4 regions of the Paramixta manurensis genome follow, and region 3 is predicted to be linked to each of the others. Evidence: predicted binding sites of a transcription regulator. Region 3 holds the regulator's gene; each other region holds the start of a gene.

Region 1 (4,392 bases), 520 kb from region 3:
CCGAACGCAACGACATGGTTGAGTACTTCGGTGAACACCTGGATGGTTTTGTCTTTACGCAAAACGGCTGGGTGCAAAGCTATGGCTCACGCTGTGTGAAACCTCCGGTTATTATCGGCGATGTTAGCCGCCCAGAAGCGATTACCGTTGAGTGGGCAAAATATGCACAATCTCTGACCGATAAGCCGGTAAAAGGCATGTTAACCGGGCCGGTCACTATTTTGTGCTGGTCGTTCCCGCGTGAAGACGTTTCCCGTGAAACTATTGCTAAGCAAATTGCGCTGGCACTGCGTGATGAAGTGGAGGATTTGGAAAAGGCCGGTATCGGGATTATCCAGATTGATGAGCCAGCCCTACGTGAAGGCTTACCGTTGCGTCAGTCCGACTGGGCGGCTTACCTTGCCTGGGCGGTGGATGCCTTCCGCTTAAATGCCGCCGTTGCACAGGATGATACCCAGATCCATACCCATATGTGTTATTGCGAGTTTAACGACATCATGGATTCGATTGCCGCGTTGGATGCCGATGTTATCACCATCGAAACCTCGCGCTCAGATATGGAACTCCTGGAGTCATTTGAAGTGTTTGAATACCCCAATGAAATTGGCCCGGGTGTTTACGATATTCACTCGCCAAACGTGCCAAGCGTGGAGTGGATGGAAGCATTGTTACGTAAAGCCGCGAAGCGCATCCCGACGGAGCGTTTGTGGGTTAACCCGGATTGTGGTTTGAAAACACGTGGCTGGACAGAAACACGTCAAGCGCTGGCAAACATGGTTAAAGCGGCGCAAAACCTGCGTGCGGAACACGCTTAATATTTCTGTGTTGTGGTAATTATTGGGGGCGTGGTGAACGCCCCTTTTTTTACTTAGCTTAGGCTTGCGGTGCAACGCCGTACTGTTTAAACCACGCCAGCATGCGTTGCCAACCATCTTTCGCCGACTCTTCGTGATAACTCGGACGGTAATCTGCGTTAAAAGCGTGATCGGCATCGGGATAAACGATGATCTCCGCCTTAGCGTTCGCCGCGCGAAGTGCCTGACGCATGGATTCGACACTCTCTTGTGGAATACCGCTATCCTTAGCGCCATACAATCCCAGCACCGGGGCGTTCAGATTGACGGCGATATCAATCGGATGCTTCGGTTGTTTCATACTCTTTTCGCCAACCAGACGACCGTACCAAGCCACCGCCGCTTTTAGCTGTGGATTGTGTGCGGCATACAGCCAGGTAATGCGCCCGCCCCAGCAGAAACCGGTAATCGCCATGCGACGTATTTCCCCGCCATTGCGGGAGGCCCAGTTCGCCACATGATCCAAATCGGCCAACACCTGTGCATCGGGGACTTTACTGACCAGTTCCGCAAACAAGGTAGGAATATCGTCATAATCGTTAGGATCGCCCTGACGGAAGTAGAGCTCCGGCGCAACGGCCAGATAACCCTCATTCGCCAGACGACGGCAAATATCACGGATATGTTCGTGGACGCCAAAAATCTCCTGTACCACCAAAACTACTGGCAATGGGCCATCGGCATCTTTCGGTTTGGCATAAAAAGCGGGCATGTTTTCGCCCTGGGTCGGGATCGACGTTTCGCCAGAATGGATGGCGGCACTTTCAGTAACAATCGTGGTTGAGGCGGTAGGTGACACCGCGGGGGCGAACCCGCGATCGCCCGCTTTATGGGCCATATTATCTTCGGTTTTCATCGTCCTCTCCGTGTTAGCAATAGCGCAATCAGGTAACTATAGCCAAGATTAGGCATCGACTCTGTGCAGCGCTGCGATATTTTCTTTACCACTGGCGCGATGAAAAGCGCAGGGCAGCTTGTGGCAAAAGGGGGCGGACAAATGTTTTTATGTGAAATAAATCACAATTATTGAATGATAAAATGTAACTTTCATTTTTATGAGTGATTGCTCTCACATAATTTTATCCGCTTTTCCCGTAGAGTAGCCGGTATTAGCCAGTTAACTTATTTCAATTCAGGAGCGTGTTATGGCCCAGTCCGATGTTTTTCATTTAGGGATCACCAAAGCTGATTTACAGGGCGCTACGCTTGCTATCGTGCCCGGCGATCCTGAGCGCGTGAAGAAAATCGCGGCGTTGATGGATAACCCGGTTCACCTGGCCTCACACCGAGAGTTCACCACCTGGCGTGCGGAGCTGAACGGCAAAGCCGTCATCGTTTGTTCCACTGGCATTGGTGGCCCTTCTACTTCTATCGCGGTTGAAGAATTGGCGCAACTGGGTGTGCGCACATTCTTACGCGTAGGCACCACCGGCGCTATTCAGCCGCATATTCAGGTTGGCGATGTGCTGGTGACTACCGGCTCGGTACGTCTGGATGGCGCCAGTCTGCACTTCGCGCCGATGGAGTTCCCGGCGGTGGCAGACTTTACCTGCACCACCGCGCTGGTGGAGGCGGCGAAAGCCGTGGGCGCGACTACACATATTGGTATTACCGCATCTTCCGATACCTTCTATCCTGGACAGGAACGTTATGACACCTTCTCCGGGCGGGTGGTTAGCCGTTTCCAGAATTCGATGAAGGAGTGGCAACAGATGGGGGTACTGAATTATGAAATGGAGTCCGCTACGTTACTGACCATGTGCGCCAGCCAAGGGTTGCGTGCCGGTATGGTTGCCGGGGTTATTGTAAACCGCACGCAGAAAGAAATCCCCGATGCGGAAACCATGAAGCAAACCGAAAGCGATGCGGTCAAAATTGTAGTTGAAGCCGCGCGCCGTCTGATCTAGCCCTTTCTCTGCCCACAGGCGCCGTCCGGCGCCTGTTTTCTTCACGCCGATACCTGGCGTCAGGTCATTTTTGTCTGGACATTCATACAGTAGCGCTCTACCTTTTCCCTGTTGAAGGTGCCGGGCGGGGGAACTGTGGATAACCAATTGATTTTAAGCTTATGTCTTGGGCTGGCGGGGTTGCTGGTTGGTTGGGCGTTGGCATGGCTGCGCGCCGCACGGCAACAGGCGGAACGGGAAACCGAATTGCGCCAAATGCACGGCACGCTGGCCGCGGCGCAAGAAAAGCTACATCACTTCGATTACTGGCGTAATGAAAGCGAACAGCTTGGTCGGGAACTACGTAACCAACTGGAGATTAATCGTGCCCAGGAAGTTGAGTTACGCGAAATAACTATTCGTCTGGAAGAGACACGTATCGCCGCTGAAGAGAAACAGCGCATGCTGGCGAACAGCGAGCAGCGTTTGACCACCCAGTTCGAAAATCTCGCCAATCGCATTTTTGAACACAGTGGGCGAAAGGTGGATGAACAGAACCGACAAAGCCTGAATGCGCTTATCACCCCGTTGCGCGAGCAACTTGATGGCTTTCGCCGTCAGGTGCAGGAAAGTTTTGGCCAGGAGGCCCGTGAGCGCCATACGCTTTCCCACGAAATCCGCAACTTACAACAGCTTAATGCGCAAATGGCGCAAGAGGCGATCAACCTGACGAAAGCATTAAAAGGCGATAATAAAACCCAGGGGAACTGGGGCGAAGTGGTGTTAAGCCGCGTTTTGGAGGCTTCGGGGCTACGCGAAGGGCATGAATATGAAACCCAGGTTAGTGTGCAGGTCGATCGCAATAGTCGTATGCAGCCAGATGTGATTGTCAGGTTACCGCAAGGCAAAGACGTAGTGATTGATGCCAAAATGACCTTAATTGCCTATGAGCGTTACTTTAATGGCGACGATGAGGCTACGCGTGAGCAGGCAATCAACGAGCATATTGCGGCAATACGTGGTCACATTCGTTTGCTGAGTCGCAAAGATTATCAACAATTACCGGGTTTACGCTCGTTGGATTATGTGTTGATGTTTATCCCGATTGAGCCTGCTTTTCTGTTAGCTATTGATCGGCAGCCGGAGCTAATTAGCGAGGCGCTGCAGCAGAACATTATGTTAGTTAGCCCCACCACGCTGTTGGTCGCGTTGCGTACCATTAACAATCTTTGGCGCTATGAACATCAAAGTCGTAACGCGCAACGTATCGCCGATCGGGCGGCCAAACTGTACGATAAGATGCGCTTGTTTGTTGATGATATGAGCGGCATCGGCCAAAACCTGGATAAGGCACAGGAGAGTTACCGTCAGGCGATGAAAAAACTGGCTGAGGGTCGCGGAAATCTGATTGCGCAGACTGAAGGGTTTCGCCAACTGGGTGTTGAAGTGAAACGCCCAATTAATCCGCATCTGGCCGAGCAAGCGGCTGCAGACGCGCCGGATACCGCAGCGGAAGAGGAGGCGGATGGTGATGACGAAACGCTACCCCCCGTGGCAAGCGATCTGTTGCGCCGTATCAATGAATAACCGAGGGGTAACGTGCCTGACTACCGTGACTCTGATACACTTCCGGGATACTTGATTGTGGAGCA
Region 2 (4,392 bases), 790 kb from region 3:
GCCATCCATCTTTGGCCAGATCGCTTTTTCTGCATCGGTTTTTTCGGTGGTTCAAACGGTAGCGATTTTTGGTACTGAAACCATACTTTTTAAGCACTTAAGTAAAAGCGCACACAAAGGCATTCGCTTGATGAGCGTTGCAAAAAAAATGCGTATGACAATTTTGCTGGCGCTGTCGCTACCCGTATTAGCATGGGTAGGATATAGCATGAAGCAGAATTTCCTTTTGTTTTCGCTGGCCTCATTTTTTTCAGCGTTGTTTGTTACCCAAGATACTTTTAGCGTCTACAATAACGCCCGACTGGCATCGCGACTGAATACGGTAGCAAACTCGGTTGGTATGCTGCTCAGTTTTGCTATCAGCTTCTCTATCGCCTGGTGGCGGCTTAATCCGTCATGGCTGACGCTGTCTATTATTTCAGTAACGTTAGTTCCTTATTTAATTAAGCGTTATACCTTTTATCGGGGGAATCGTGAATTAGCGGTCTCCGGAAGAAAACGCAGCCTCTATTTGCGTTATTTACTGTATGCCGGCTTGCCGTTGGCAATATCCAGTATTTTTATATCGATACAGGTAAAAATGGCACAGTTTTTCTTAGTTGGTGTTGGTTCGGCACAGGATCTCGGCCTGTTCGCTGCTGCAAACACCATTTCAGCCTCATGGATATTTATTCCTTTGGCTCTTATTACATCAAGTTTTACTGAAATTTTTAGAGAGCGGCCGGATGTAGCCTTGAAATTAACGGCAAAGTTGAATGGCTATGTCATGATCGTCTCGCTATTAATGCTTCTTTTCATCTTTCTGTATGGCGAGAAGATTATCGTAATGTTATACGGGCACCACTACACACAATCAGGAAGTCTCGTTACGTTGCTCTCAGTGGCAACCAGCCTCTCCGCAATGGGAACGGTGGCATACCGTTACATTGTTAAAGAGGGTGGCTTTAATTATTTGTTGATAAAAATCGTCTGTTTAATGCTGATTGGTTTACCCCTGTCGTATGGCTTGATCCACGGCTTTGGTTTATCTGGCGCGGCATGGAGCGTTTTTATCATTGAGTTATTGTCGCTGACCGTAATGAATTACTTCTTTAAAAACGGCGTCATTATAAAAATGCAAATTTCCTCACTGAACTACAAGACCTACAAATGAGGTAAAAGATGTTGAATTTTAAGAATGAATTGAGAAGAAGCGTTCTCTATTTTGTTAAAAAAATGCCGTGGGTCTATCAGGATCGAGTGCACTATTTTTATAAATTTAAACACTTACCGAACATACGCGAGCCTAAGCTGTTCAATGAAAAGGTGCTGTACCGCAAATTCATCAATGGCGATCATCTGTGTTACGGACGGTTGTCCGATAAGTTTTTAGTGCGTGGTTATATTGCCAATATTATTGGCGATCAGTACTTGATCCCGTTGGTGCATGAAACCAGCGACCCCGCAACATTGCTTAATGTGGCGTCGTTAAGAAATACGGTGATTAAATCAAACCACGGTTCCAACATGGTGGAGATTTTGCTTGAGGAGCCGGATACCGAAGGTCGTCAACGTTTGGTTAACCGTTGCCAGGAGTGGTTGAAAAAAGATTACTCCAACGAAGTACGGGAAATTCACTATCGCTACATCAAGCCGCATATCTTGGTTGAGCGCTATATCGGTGACGGGGAAAGCGCCGCCGTGGACTACAAGTTTCATATGTTCAACAAGCGGGACGGCAACTTTGAATATGTATTGCAGGTGATCTATAACCGCGGCGGCCCGGCGTTATCGATGCAGTTTTATGTGAACAATCTGAGCAAGGTTTTCCATCGTATCCGCGATACCGGGCTGGATATGGCAGATAAGCAAGACAAGTTAGCAAAGGCGCTGGAACTGAGTAAAACACTGGCGTGTGCGTTCGACTACGTGCGTGTCGATTGGTACATCCATGGGGATCAGATCTACTTTGGCGAGTTAACCTTTACGCCAGGAGCAGGTTTGGTGACCGGCCTGGAACAGGGGCTGGATAAAATCATGGGCGACATGTGGATTCAGGACCGCACCCGAGTGCCGCAATCTGACGCAAAGTCTGAGGATATTTCGCTTCCGGAAATGTTGAAAAAAGTATGACAACCGGAAGCGAAAGCAGGCGGAGAGCAGGCTTAAGGCATTGGCCAGTTGGCAGGAGCCTGGCTCATGATATCCACAAAGGCATGTTTGGAAATGTCCAAAAAGTTGTTGAAGTTTTCCATGCTAAGGGTAATGCCAAGCAGGCCGGTGACAAACCAACAAGACATGCCAATGCCAACGCCGCTAAACACAAACGCCATCAGGTTATGGCTGCTCTGGCGGCATTTAATTTTAAAAGTGCTGGCGAAAAACATCATGATTGCGCTCAGTAATTCCCAGCGCATTACAATAAGACCGGTGGTCAAGGTAGCCATGTAAAAAACCTCTGAAGATGTCTGCCCTGACGTTGGTTATTGGCATCACCTGAGGTGTTGTGAGGAAGCCAGGGAACCCTCTCAACCCATGAACTGACACGGCAGTAATGTGACTTGGCTCACATTATATCACTGGATTTTAAAATTTGAACAAAATTTAAGCCTGGTATGGTAGTTTTTTTGCCGCTTTTGACAGGGTCCTGAGAAATAGCGAATTTTTTCAGGTAACCCTCTATCTCATTACGTAATCAAGCATTAAGGGTAATGAGAAAGAGGGTTTTGAGCTGCGTTTCATAAGGATGATAACAATGCACAAACCACGTAATACACCGCGCTATTTTTATTCCGCACCGGCTGGCCTCATGTTTTCTTTCAGGGTTGACGGGGCAGGTAACCACTATGGTCCGGCATAACTCTTTCGTTTCTGCGTTGCCGCATTCGTTGCCGACATTGCGTCAGTCATTGCAACGTATCCATTTGATTATTATCTTGGTTTCGCTATCGGTGTCGGGTGTGTCGCTGTCAGTACTCTCACTGTTTGCACTACGTAGTTACGCCGAAAGCAATTTACAACTGGTGGCTTCAACCGTCAGTTATGCAGTAAAAGGCGCGGTCCTGGCCAACGACCAGCAAGCGGCGCAGGATATTTTGCAAGGTCTTGGGCAACATGGCGAATTCGCGCAGGGTAAAATTTATCGCCAGCAAAATAATCCGTTAGCCGCCTGGCATTCGCGCCGGTTTCTTGAGCAAAATAAAGCCCATCGTTTTATTGCCTCATGGTTTTTTCCGCACCCGGTCTCGGTGGCGATAACGCATCATAATCAAGAGATTGGGCGCGTTTGGTTAACCGGTAATGCGGAAACCATTATTCGCTATATCTACCTGGTCATCAGTTGGCTGATGGGCAGCCTGTTATTCACCGCATTATTCGCTTCAATACTTTCGCACCGTATGCATCAGGGCATCTTGCGTGGGCTACAGAACATTGCCAGCGTGGCGCATGATGTGCGGGCCAGGCGGATATTTACGCAACGCGTTCCCGGTTCCGACATTGCTGAACTGAACAAACTCAGTAGTGATTTTAATGGCTTGCTGGATGAAATGGCGAAGTGGCAGCAGCAAATGAAACGCCAACATGACTCGCTGGCTTTCCAGGCCTCTCACGATGCGCTGACTCGGTTGCCTAATCGATTGTTCTTCGAGCGCGAATTAAAACGTTTACTCAGCGATCCCAGTCTGCGCAGGCGCGCGGCGGTGCTATTTATTGATGGCGACCGGTTTAAACAGGTGAATGACACTTATGGCCATGCGGCGGGAGATGACGTTCTGGTCGAGACGGCCCGGCGTCTGCGTGCCAATTTGCGGGCCAGTGATTTGGTGGCCCGGCTCGGTGGCGATGAGTTCGCAGTGTTACTGCACAATATCGATCGCGCGGAGCAGGCCGCGCAAGCGGCGCATCACTTAATTCTCGCAATGAGAGAACCGATTTTATTACCTGGCGGAGAAGCGCATTTCCAAACACTGAGCATTGGTGTGGCGTTGGCGAAAAACCACCATTCGCCTCAGGCGCTGTTAGCACAGGCGGATGCCGCAATGTACAGTATCAAAGCGCGCGGAGGGGGAGGATATTTATCGACCTCTTCCCTGCAGGCCAGTGAGAGTGCGTAACGGGGCGAAATCGCCGCCCCCAATACTAGATAAGCGGACAGCATTCGCCAGTGGTGCGTTGCGCATAGCTGGTGAGATTGTCGCTACAATCGAAGTTAACCCGCTGGCGCTGTAAAGTCTGACGGCGCATGGTGTGACGATAAGCGGTGGGTGTTTGCGAAAACTGGCGGCGGAATACGCGCGAAAAAGTTTGCTGCGAATCGTACCCATACTGCATGGCAATATCGAACACCGGGCGCTGTGTCTGGCGCAATGCTTCTGCCGCCAGTGTTAAACGGCGTTCGCGAATATAGCCGCC
Region 3 (4,392 bases):
ATAACAATGCTCATCGCCCGTCTTACTACAGGGAGCTTTATTATGTCTGCCAGGCATCCGATTATCGCCGTCACCGGCTCAAGCGGCGCGGGAACCACCACCACCAGCCTCGCGTTTCGTAAGATTTTCCAGCAGTTGGATTTACATGCCGCTGAACTGGAAGGGGATAGCTTCCACCGCTATACGCGCCCGGAAATGGATATGGCCATTCGCAAAGCGCGTGATTTAGGGCGGCACATCAGTTACTTCGGCCCGGAGGCGAATGATTTCGGCCTGCTGGAACAAACCTTCGTCGAATATGGCGAGAATGGGCGCGGTAAATCGCGCAAGTATTTGCACACCTATGATGAGGCGGTGCCGTGGAATCAGGTGCCGGGTACGTTTACGCCCTGGCAGCCGCTACCAGAACCTACCGACATCTTGTTTTATGAAGGCCTGCATGGCGGCGTGGTAACCCAACAGCATAATGTGGCGGATAAGGTCGATTTGCTGGTAGGCGTGGTGCCGATCGTTAACCTTGAATGGATCCAAAAATTGGTACGTGACACCAGTGAGCGCGGCCATTCGCGTGAAGCGGTGATGGATTCGGTCGTGCGTTCAATGGAAGATTACATTAATTACATTACGCCGCAGTTTTCACGCACGCATATTAACTTCCAGCGCGTTCCCACCGTCGATACCTCAAACCCGTTCGCTGCCCGCGGCATTCCATCGCTGGATGAGAGCTTTGTGGTGATTCATTTCCAGGGTCTGGAAGATATCGACTTCCCTTATTTATTGGCGATGTTGCAAGGTTCATTTATCTCGCACATCAATACGCTAGTGGTTCCGGGTGGAAAAATGGGGCTGGCCATGGAGCTGATTATGTCGCCGCTGGTGAAACGGCTGATGGAAGGCAAAAAAATCGAGTAATGCCAGAAGGATGCCGGGCCCCGGCATCCCATTATCGTTGGCGCAGGATCACAACGCCACAACCTCATAGCTATGGGTAATCTCAACGCCTTTCCCTAGCATGATAGCCACCGAACAATATTTTTCCGCCGATAAATCTACCGCCCGCGCGACCGCTTTATCGCTCAATGCCTTACCGCTAACGATAAAATGCAGATTGATATGGGTAAAAATACGCGGCGCTTCTTCCCGACGCTCCGAGCTGAGCTTGACTTCACAATCCGCCACCTCATTACGTCCCTTTTGCAGTATCGAAACCACATCAATCGCGCTACAGCCGCCCGCCGCCATCAGCACCATTTCCATTGGGCTTGGCGCTTTATCGCCTGAGTTCCCATCCATCAGTACCTGATGACCCGATGAGGATTCTCCCAAAAAGGTCAGCCCTTCAACCCACTTAACTCGCGCCTGCATCGCACTTCCTCCTAACCTTTCTCTGACATGTCAGACTACGCTTACCCGAATAAAACGGCAAACATCAACGATTCCCGTCATGCTGAAGCGAGACAACAGAAGACAGTAGCCTAAAGCTGTGCTACAAACAAAGCTGTAATATTTCGCCATTAAAAGCGAAAACGGGACAATTTGATGAGCTTAGCTCGAAACAGAGGCCCGGAAAATTTCCTGCCAGGAAAATGTTTGAATATTTCCACGCCTAACAGGGAACTTTGCCCTGTGTTTAGGGCACGATTACAACAGAGGATAACAGCGAATGGTTCTCGGCAAACCGCAAACAGACCCTACACTCGAATGGTTCCTGTCACATTGCCATATTCACAAATATCCATCCAAAAGCACGCTAATTCATCAAGGTGAAAAGGCCGAAACGCTCTACTACATCGTCAAAGGTGCCGTAGCCGTGCTGATCAAGGATGAAGAAGGCAAAGAGATGATCCTCTCCTACCTCAATCAGGGTGATTTCATTGGCGAGCTTGGCTTGTTCGAAGAGGGTCAGGAACGTAGTGCGTGGGTCCGTGCAAAAACGGCCTGTGAAGTGGCTGAAATTTCCTATAAGAAATTCCGTCAGTTGATTCAGGTTAACCCAGACATCCTCATGCGCCTCTCTTCGCAAATGGCGCGTCGCCTCCAGGTCACATCGGAAAAAGTGGGTAACCTCGCTTTCCTCGACGTGACGGGACGTATCGCACAAACTTTACTCAATCTGGCAAAACAGCCCGACGCGATGACACATCCGGACGGCATGCAAATTAAAATTACGCGTCAAGAGATTGGCCAGATCGTTGGCTGCTCACGCGAAACCGTCGGGCGTATCCTGAAAATGCTGGAAGACCAAAATCTGATCTCCGCGCACGGCAAAACCATCGTCGTCTACGGCACGCGCTAAGCTCTCTAAACCCACGGCGTGATACCTGGTATCGCGCCGTTTTTTTATACTGTGATAAGCGGATGTGGCGGCGAATAATTTATCACCCTGAAGTCAATTATGCGTTGCGGCAAACGTTGGTGCTCTGTTTGCCGGTCGCGATTGGCTGGCTATTTGGTAACTTACAACAGGGTCTGTTGTTCTCGCTGGTGCCTGCCTGTTGCAATATTGCCGGTCTGGATACGCCGCATAAGCGCTTTTTTAAGCGCCTGATTGTCGGCGGCACCTTATTTGCCACCAGCAGTTTCCTAATCCAGTGGTTGACGCAACACGCAATTCCCTTACCGGCTATCTTGCTTGCCATGCCGCTATTACTGGGCGTGACCGGAGAAATCAGCCCGCTCCATGCGCGTCTACTGCCGGCCTCACTGATTGCCGCCATCTTTACCCTCAGCCTGATCGGCCGCATGCCGATCTGGGCACCACCGCTTCTCTATATTGGCGGAACTATTTGGTACGGCTTCTTTAACTGGTTCTGGTTTTCGCTGTGGAAAGAGCAACCAATGCGTGAAACGTTGAGCCTGCTCTATCGTGAACTCGCCGACTATTGCGATGCGAAATACACCTTACTTACCCGTTTAACCGATCCGGAGAAAGCGCTGCCGCCGCTGTTGGCGCGCCAGCAGAAAGCGGTCGACCTGATTAACATGTGCTATCAGCAAATGCATATGTTGGCCGCCAACCGAAACAATAGCCATAAACGCCTGACGCGCGCGTTTCAGGTCGCGCTCGATCTACAAGAACATATTTCGGTGAGCTTGCATCAACCGGAAGAAGTACAAAAGCTGGTAGAGCAGAGCCATGCTGAGGCGGTGATCCGCTGGAACGCCAACCTGATCTCTGCCCGGTTACGCGAGCTGGCCGATGACATTCTCTACCACCGGCTGCCCGATCGTTTCACGATGGAGAAACCTTTGCAGGCGCTGGAGAAAATTTCCCGCCAGCATCCGGATAACCCCGTCGGTAACTTCTGCTATTACCATTTCAGCCGCATTGCTCGCGTGTTGCGGACACAGCGCCCGCTCTATCCACGCGATCTGATGGCGGACCGGCAGCGCCGTTTGCCGCTGCTACCGGCGTTACGTAGCTATCTGTCGATCAAGTCCGCCGCACTGCGCACGGCGGCACGTTTTGCGGTCATGCTGGGGATTGGTAGTACGTTGGCGTTGTCGTTTAACATTCCCAAACCTTACTGGATTCTGATGACGATTATGTTTGTCAGCCAGAATGGCTATAGCGCAACGCGTGTTCGTATCCAACACCGGGCGCTAGGCACCTTTGCCGGGCTGGTTATCGCCGCCGCCACGCTGCGGTTTGAGGTACCGGAAACCATTACGTTAAGCATAATGTTGGCGATCACGCTGATCAGTTATCTGTTCACGCGCAAATTCTATGGCTGGTCCATGGTCGGTTTTACCGTAACGGCGGTGTATTCATTACAACTGTTGTCGCTAAATGGCGCGCAATTCCTGCTGCCGCGCTTGATGGATACGCTAATGGGCTGCCTGATTGCCTTTGCCGGTATGATTTGGCTCTGGCCGCAGTGGCAGAGTGGCTTATTACGTCAGAATGCGCACGACGCGCTCGGCGCTTATCAGGACGCGCTGCGTCAATTATTAGGCGATGAGCAAGCGCCGGAGAAACTGGCCTGGCAGCGCGTGCGGGCCAACCAGGCGCATAACGCGTTGTTTAATTCACTCAATCAGGCCATGCAGGAACCGGGGTTTAACGACCGTTATCTGGCGGATATGAAACTGTGGGTAACTCACAGCCAGTTTATTGTTGAGCACATTAACGCTATGACGATTCTGGCGCGCGAGCACACTATGCTGACGCCAACGCTGGCGGAACGTTACCTGCAGTCGTGCGAAATTGCCTTACAGCGTTGCCAACAACGGCTGGAGTATGATGGGCCGGGTTCCGATACCAATATTCTGGAGGCGCCGGAAAACCCGCAGGAAGGACCAATCACCATTATGGAGCGGCATGTAAAACGCATTTTGAGTCATTTAAGCGTGATGCATACCATTTCATCGCTGGCCTGGAGCCAAAGGCCG
Region 4 (4,392 bases), 250 kb from region 3:
TGCCTCAATTTTTTTGAGTATTTTTCGAACTTACTAATAACCAAAAACATTTATTTTCTGCCGTCGCGATATTGAACACGGCTTCTTGCCCGGCGCTTCGCGTGATGCGCCTTCTCATTAAGAGAGCAACCGGCGTAACGGCGGCTCGCCCGGCAGGCATCGTCAATTGAGGCATCCGCCTTTCTGCTAGCGCCAATAGTCGTTTTTACCGCTCTGGTTGGCGAAGATAAGACCTTAAGCAATAGTAATTAGATGAATAGCACAATAACATGTATATTTTATGCATCTTATGTCTAAACGAGGCGACGAATTATGGGCAAAAGGGGTCCGTTGCGGCTTAGCCTGCCGGCTGGATATTTTGGCATAGTGTTAGGCACCATTGGCTGTGGATTTAGCTGGCGTTACGCCAGCACCATATGGCCAGTGCTCCCGCCTGAGATTGGCAACTCGCTGATTATCTTTGCCATCTCTATCTGGTTTCTGTTGGCCTGTGCTTTTCTTTGGCGGTTGTACCATTTTCCACACAGCGTCGTTGCTGAAATCGAACATCCTCTAATGAGTAGTTACGTGAGTCTATTCCCGGCGACCACGATGTTGGTTGCAATAGGCATCACCCCATGGTTCCACTCTCTGGCTGTCGGAATGTTCATCCTCGGCGCCACGGCGCAACTTAACTATGCGGCATGGCAAAGCGCGGGTCTATGGCGAGGTAAGCATCCTAACGAGGCAACGACGCCGGGGCTTTATTTACCCACTGTCGCCAATAATTTTATTAGCGCGATGGCGTGTGGCGCGCTCGGCTACCATGACCTGGGTTTGTTGTTCCTCGGTGCAGGCATTTTATCCTGGCTAAGCCTTGAACCGGCGATTCTGCATCGTATGCGTTCTGCCGGAGAGATGCCGTCTGCTACCCGCATTTCTCTTGGGATTCAGTTAGCGCCGGCTTTGGTGGCTTGCAGTGCCTGGCTGTCCGTAAACGGCGGCCACGCAGACGTTTTTGCCAAACTACTTTTCGGTTATGGATTACTGCAACTGATCTTTATGATCCGCCTGCTTCCGTGGTATCTGGAAGCCCCTTTCACCGCCTCCTTTTGGAGCTTCTCGTTTGGCCTCTCAGCTCTCGCCACCACGGCATTGCACCTCGGACATAGCAGCCACGATGGGATTTTATCGGCGCTCGCCATTCCACTTTTTGTATTCAGCAATTTGCTGATTGCCTTGCTACTACTTCGCACGCTAGTGCTACTGTTTCAGGGGCAATTGCTGGTTCGTCAGGATATGCGTAAAACAATCTAGAAAAGCAGCCACTTACCGGTTTCACCGCCATTTCCATTACATATGCGCTTGCTCCCCACCCGTCGCTTGTAGGGAACGGGTGGAAATTCTTCAGAAAACATATCCAGCCTTGATGCATTGATCTATTCTTAGGCACATTAATGCAATGACCTACTTACGCGTTATCAATCAGATAACGCGTTAACTTACAGGAGTAAATTCGATGGCGACAGGAATCTCCCGCATCCAGGCGCGTTGGTGGTTGCCCATGGCGGCGGTATTATTGGTTTCATTACTCACCGCTTGTGGCGATAAAGAGCCGGAACAGCGCAAAGCCTTTATCGATTTCCTGCAAAACACCGTCATGCGTAGCGGCGAACATTTACCCAGTCTGAGTGAAGACCAGAAACAGCGCTTCGGTAATTATGCCAGCGATTACGCCATTATTTATGGCTTCTCTCAGCAGGTGAACAAAGCGGTGGATAACGGTATGCGTCCGGTGGTGGATGAGCTTTCGGCGATCCGCGTGCCGCAGGATTATTTAACCCGCCGCGATTCGCTGCGTCAGGCGAGTGGTTCACTGAACGTGTTGGCCCAACAAATTCAGAGCGCCAAAAGCCAGGCCGACAGTAGTAAAGCGGCGCTGAAACAGCCGGATGATCTGAAAAATGCTTACGATAAGGTTTATAACAACGTGGTCACGCAGCCGGCAAACGCGCTTGGGCCGCTACTCCCTGCTCTACAGTCATTGAGCCAAGATGCGGTACAGGCCGGGGATTTCCTCCAACAACAGGGGCCGCGCGTCAGTTTTAATGACAACGCGGTACAATTCCCCTCGCAGCAGCAGGCCAGCCAGTACAATGCCATTATGAGTAGCCTCGCCGCGAAATCGCAGGCTTTAACTCAGGCGCAAAGTGCGGTTCAGGGCGGTTTTCAGTAATCCCTCACTTTCAGGCGGCCCGGAGCCGCCTTACGTTTACATGACCACGTAATAAAATTACGCCACTGAGCGGCTGCGCTTCTCTGCCGAGTCAAAGTGTGATCGACGGCATTTTGACATAAAAATACATTGTGATTTAAATCACATTTTTCAAATAAAACGCCCAGTCAATTTTGTGATAACCATCACATATAAGCGTCTTTTATGGCGACAAAATCCGCACTGTCTTTTTTTTACACTGCCATTTTGTGACGAGTGTCACTAAAATACCCCCTAAAGACCAACCACAAGCGTGACATACATCACATTTTGCCCGCGCACTACGCAGCGTCATTTTCGCGTGCTAGAGTCCGGCTGCATACAGTGATACTAACGGCTCCCCGCCGTAACGTCTTAACAAAAACAACGCGCTCTCTTATTTGTCGGCGCGTACTAATAAGGGGTGTGTTTTTATGTCCTCATCAGTCAAGGTCAGAGTCCAGAGCTTTGGTCGCTTCCTGAGTAACATGGTGATGCCCAATATCGGTGCGTTTATCGCATGGGGTATCATTACCGCATTATTCATTCCAACCGGATGGGCGCCAAACGCAACGCTGGCAAAACTGGTTGGCCCGATGATTACCTACCTGCTGCCGCTGTTGATTGGTTTTACCGGCGGGCGTCTGGTAGGCGGCGATCGTGGCGGCGTAGTGGGCGCCATCACGACCATGGGCGTGATTGTCGGCGCCGATATGCCAATGTTCCTTGGCTCAATGATTGCGGGTCCGCTGGGCGGCTGGGCGATCAAATCGTTTGACCGTATGGTTGACGGTAAGATAAAAAGCGGTTTCGAAATGCTGGTCAACAACTTCTCTGCCGGTATTATCGGCATGCTGTTGGCGATTCTGGCTTTCCTTGCTATTGGTCCATTGGTTGAAGGTTTGTCGCACATTCTGGCAACCGGCGTAAACCTGATGGTTCAGCATAACCTGCTGCCGCTAACCTCCATCTTCGTGGAACCGGCAAAAATCCTGTTCCTGAACAACGCGATTAACCACGGTATCTTCTCACCGTTGGGTATTCAGCAGGCGAGCGAAGCCGGGAAATCCATCTTCTTCCTGATTGAAGCCAACCCAGGTCCGGGCATGGGCGTTCTGGTTGCCTACATGTTCTTTGGCCGTGGTAACGCGAAACAATCTGCGGGCGGCGCGGCAATCATTCACTTCCTGGGCGGTATCCACGAAATTTACTTCCCGTATGTGTTGATGAGCCCACGTCTGCTGATCGCGGTAATTTTTGGCGGTATGACCGGCGTGTTTACGCTGACCGTACTGCACGGCGGCTTGGTTTCTCCGGCGTCTCCTGGCTCCATCCTCGCGGTGTTGGCAATGACACCAAAAGGGACTTATTTTGCGAATATCATCGCGATTATCGCTGCTTTCGTGGTCTCCTTCGTGCTCTCTTCTATCCTGCTGAAAACCAGCAAAGTTAAAGAAGATGACGATATCGAAGCCATGTCACAACGTGTGAAAGATATGAAAGCGCAGTCCAAAGGCCAGGCAACGCCAAACGCAACCGCCGCAGCGGCAGATGCGATGAGCGGCGATCTGAGCCACGTGCGTAAAATCATTGTTGCCTGCGATGCCGGTATGGGCTCCAGCGCCATGGGCGCCGGGGTGTTACGTAAGAAAGTCAATGATGCTGGCTTAACCAATATCTCGGTAACCAATACCGCGATTAATGCGCTGCCAGGCGATGTCGATCTGGTGATTACCCACCGCGATCTTACCGAACGCGCCATGCGTCAGGCACCGCACGCTCAGCATATCTCGTTAAGCAATTTCCTTGATAGCGCGCTGTATACCGACCTGACTGCACGTCTGGTCGAAGCTAACCGTAGCGCCGGCAACCGTCAAAAAGTGGATGCCGCATTGAGCGATAGCTATGACAACAGCCAGGATAACCTGTTTAAGCTCGGCGCGGATAACGTGTTCCTGGGTCAGCACGCCGATAACAAAGAGCAAGCAATTCGTTTCGCCGGAGAGCAGTTGGTGAAAGGCGGTTACGTAGAGCCGGAATATGTTGACGCCATGCTGGATCGCGAAAAACTGACGCCGACCTACCTTGGCGAATCGATTGCCGTGCCGCACGGGACAGTGGAAGCGAAAGACCGCGTGCTGAAAACCGGCGTGGTGTTC

The links. Region 3 encodes CRP, which controls carbon source genes, mostly activating them, when cyclic AMP is high. Its sites were predicted from a motif close to ATGTGANNNNNNTCACAT; they were not measured.
Region 1: udp (uridine phosphorylase) is a predicted target of CRP. The motif match lies at 1,860-1,877, and genes of this name have one in related genera.
Region 2: PMPD1_RS20260 (YjcB family protein) is a predicted target of CRP. The motif match lies at 2,534-2,551, and genes of this name have one in related genera.
Region 4: PMPD1_RS00560 (PTS mannitol transporter subunit IICBA) is a predicted target of CRP. The motif match lies at 2,389-2,406, and genes of this name have one in related genera.

What each region holds. Positions count from the first base shown of each region.
Region 1 covers NZ_CP054212.1:4,466,163-4,470,554, reverse strand. The annotation lists gene metE (5-methyltetrahydropteroyltriglutamate--homocysteine S-methyltransferase) at 1-815, shown strand, start outside; gene PMPD1_RS21455 (dienelactone hydrolase family protein) at 874-1,710, opposite strand; gene udp (uridine phosphorylase) at 2,000-2,761, shown strand; gene rmuC (DNA recombination protein RmuC) at 2,897-4,327, shown strand.
Region 2 covers NZ_CP054212.1:4,202,389-4,206,780, reverse strand. The annotation lists gene PMPD1_RS20270 (MATE family efflux transporter) at 1-1,153, shown strand, start outside; gene PMPD1_RS20265 (ATP-grasp fold amidoligase family protein) at 1,162-2,112, shown strand; gene PMPD1_RS20260 (YjcB family protein) at 2,145-2,426, opposite strand; gene dgcN (diguanylate cyclase DgcN/YfiN) at 2,826-4,094, shown strand; gene soxS (superoxide response transcriptional regulator SoxS) at 4,120-4,392, opposite strand, start outside.
Region 3 covers NZ_CP054212.1:371,957-376,348, reverse strand. The annotation lists gene PMPD1_RS01710 (phosphoribulokinase) at 43-912, shown strand; gene PMPD1_RS01705 (OsmC family protein) at 961-1,365, opposite strand; gene crp (cAMP-activated global transcriptional regulator CRP) at 1,664-2,296, shown strand; gene PMPD1_RS01695 (YccS/YhfK family putative transporter) at 2,359-4,392, shown strand, end outside.
Region 4 covers NZ_CP054212.1:119,449-123,840, reverse strand. The annotation lists gene tehA (dicarboxylate transporter/tellurite-resistance protein TehA) at 313-1,296, shown strand; gene PMPD1_RS00565 (DUF3053 domain-containing protein) at 1,499-2,215, shown strand; gene PMPD1_RS00560 (PTS mannitol transporter subunit IICBA) at 2,668-4,392, shown strand, end outside.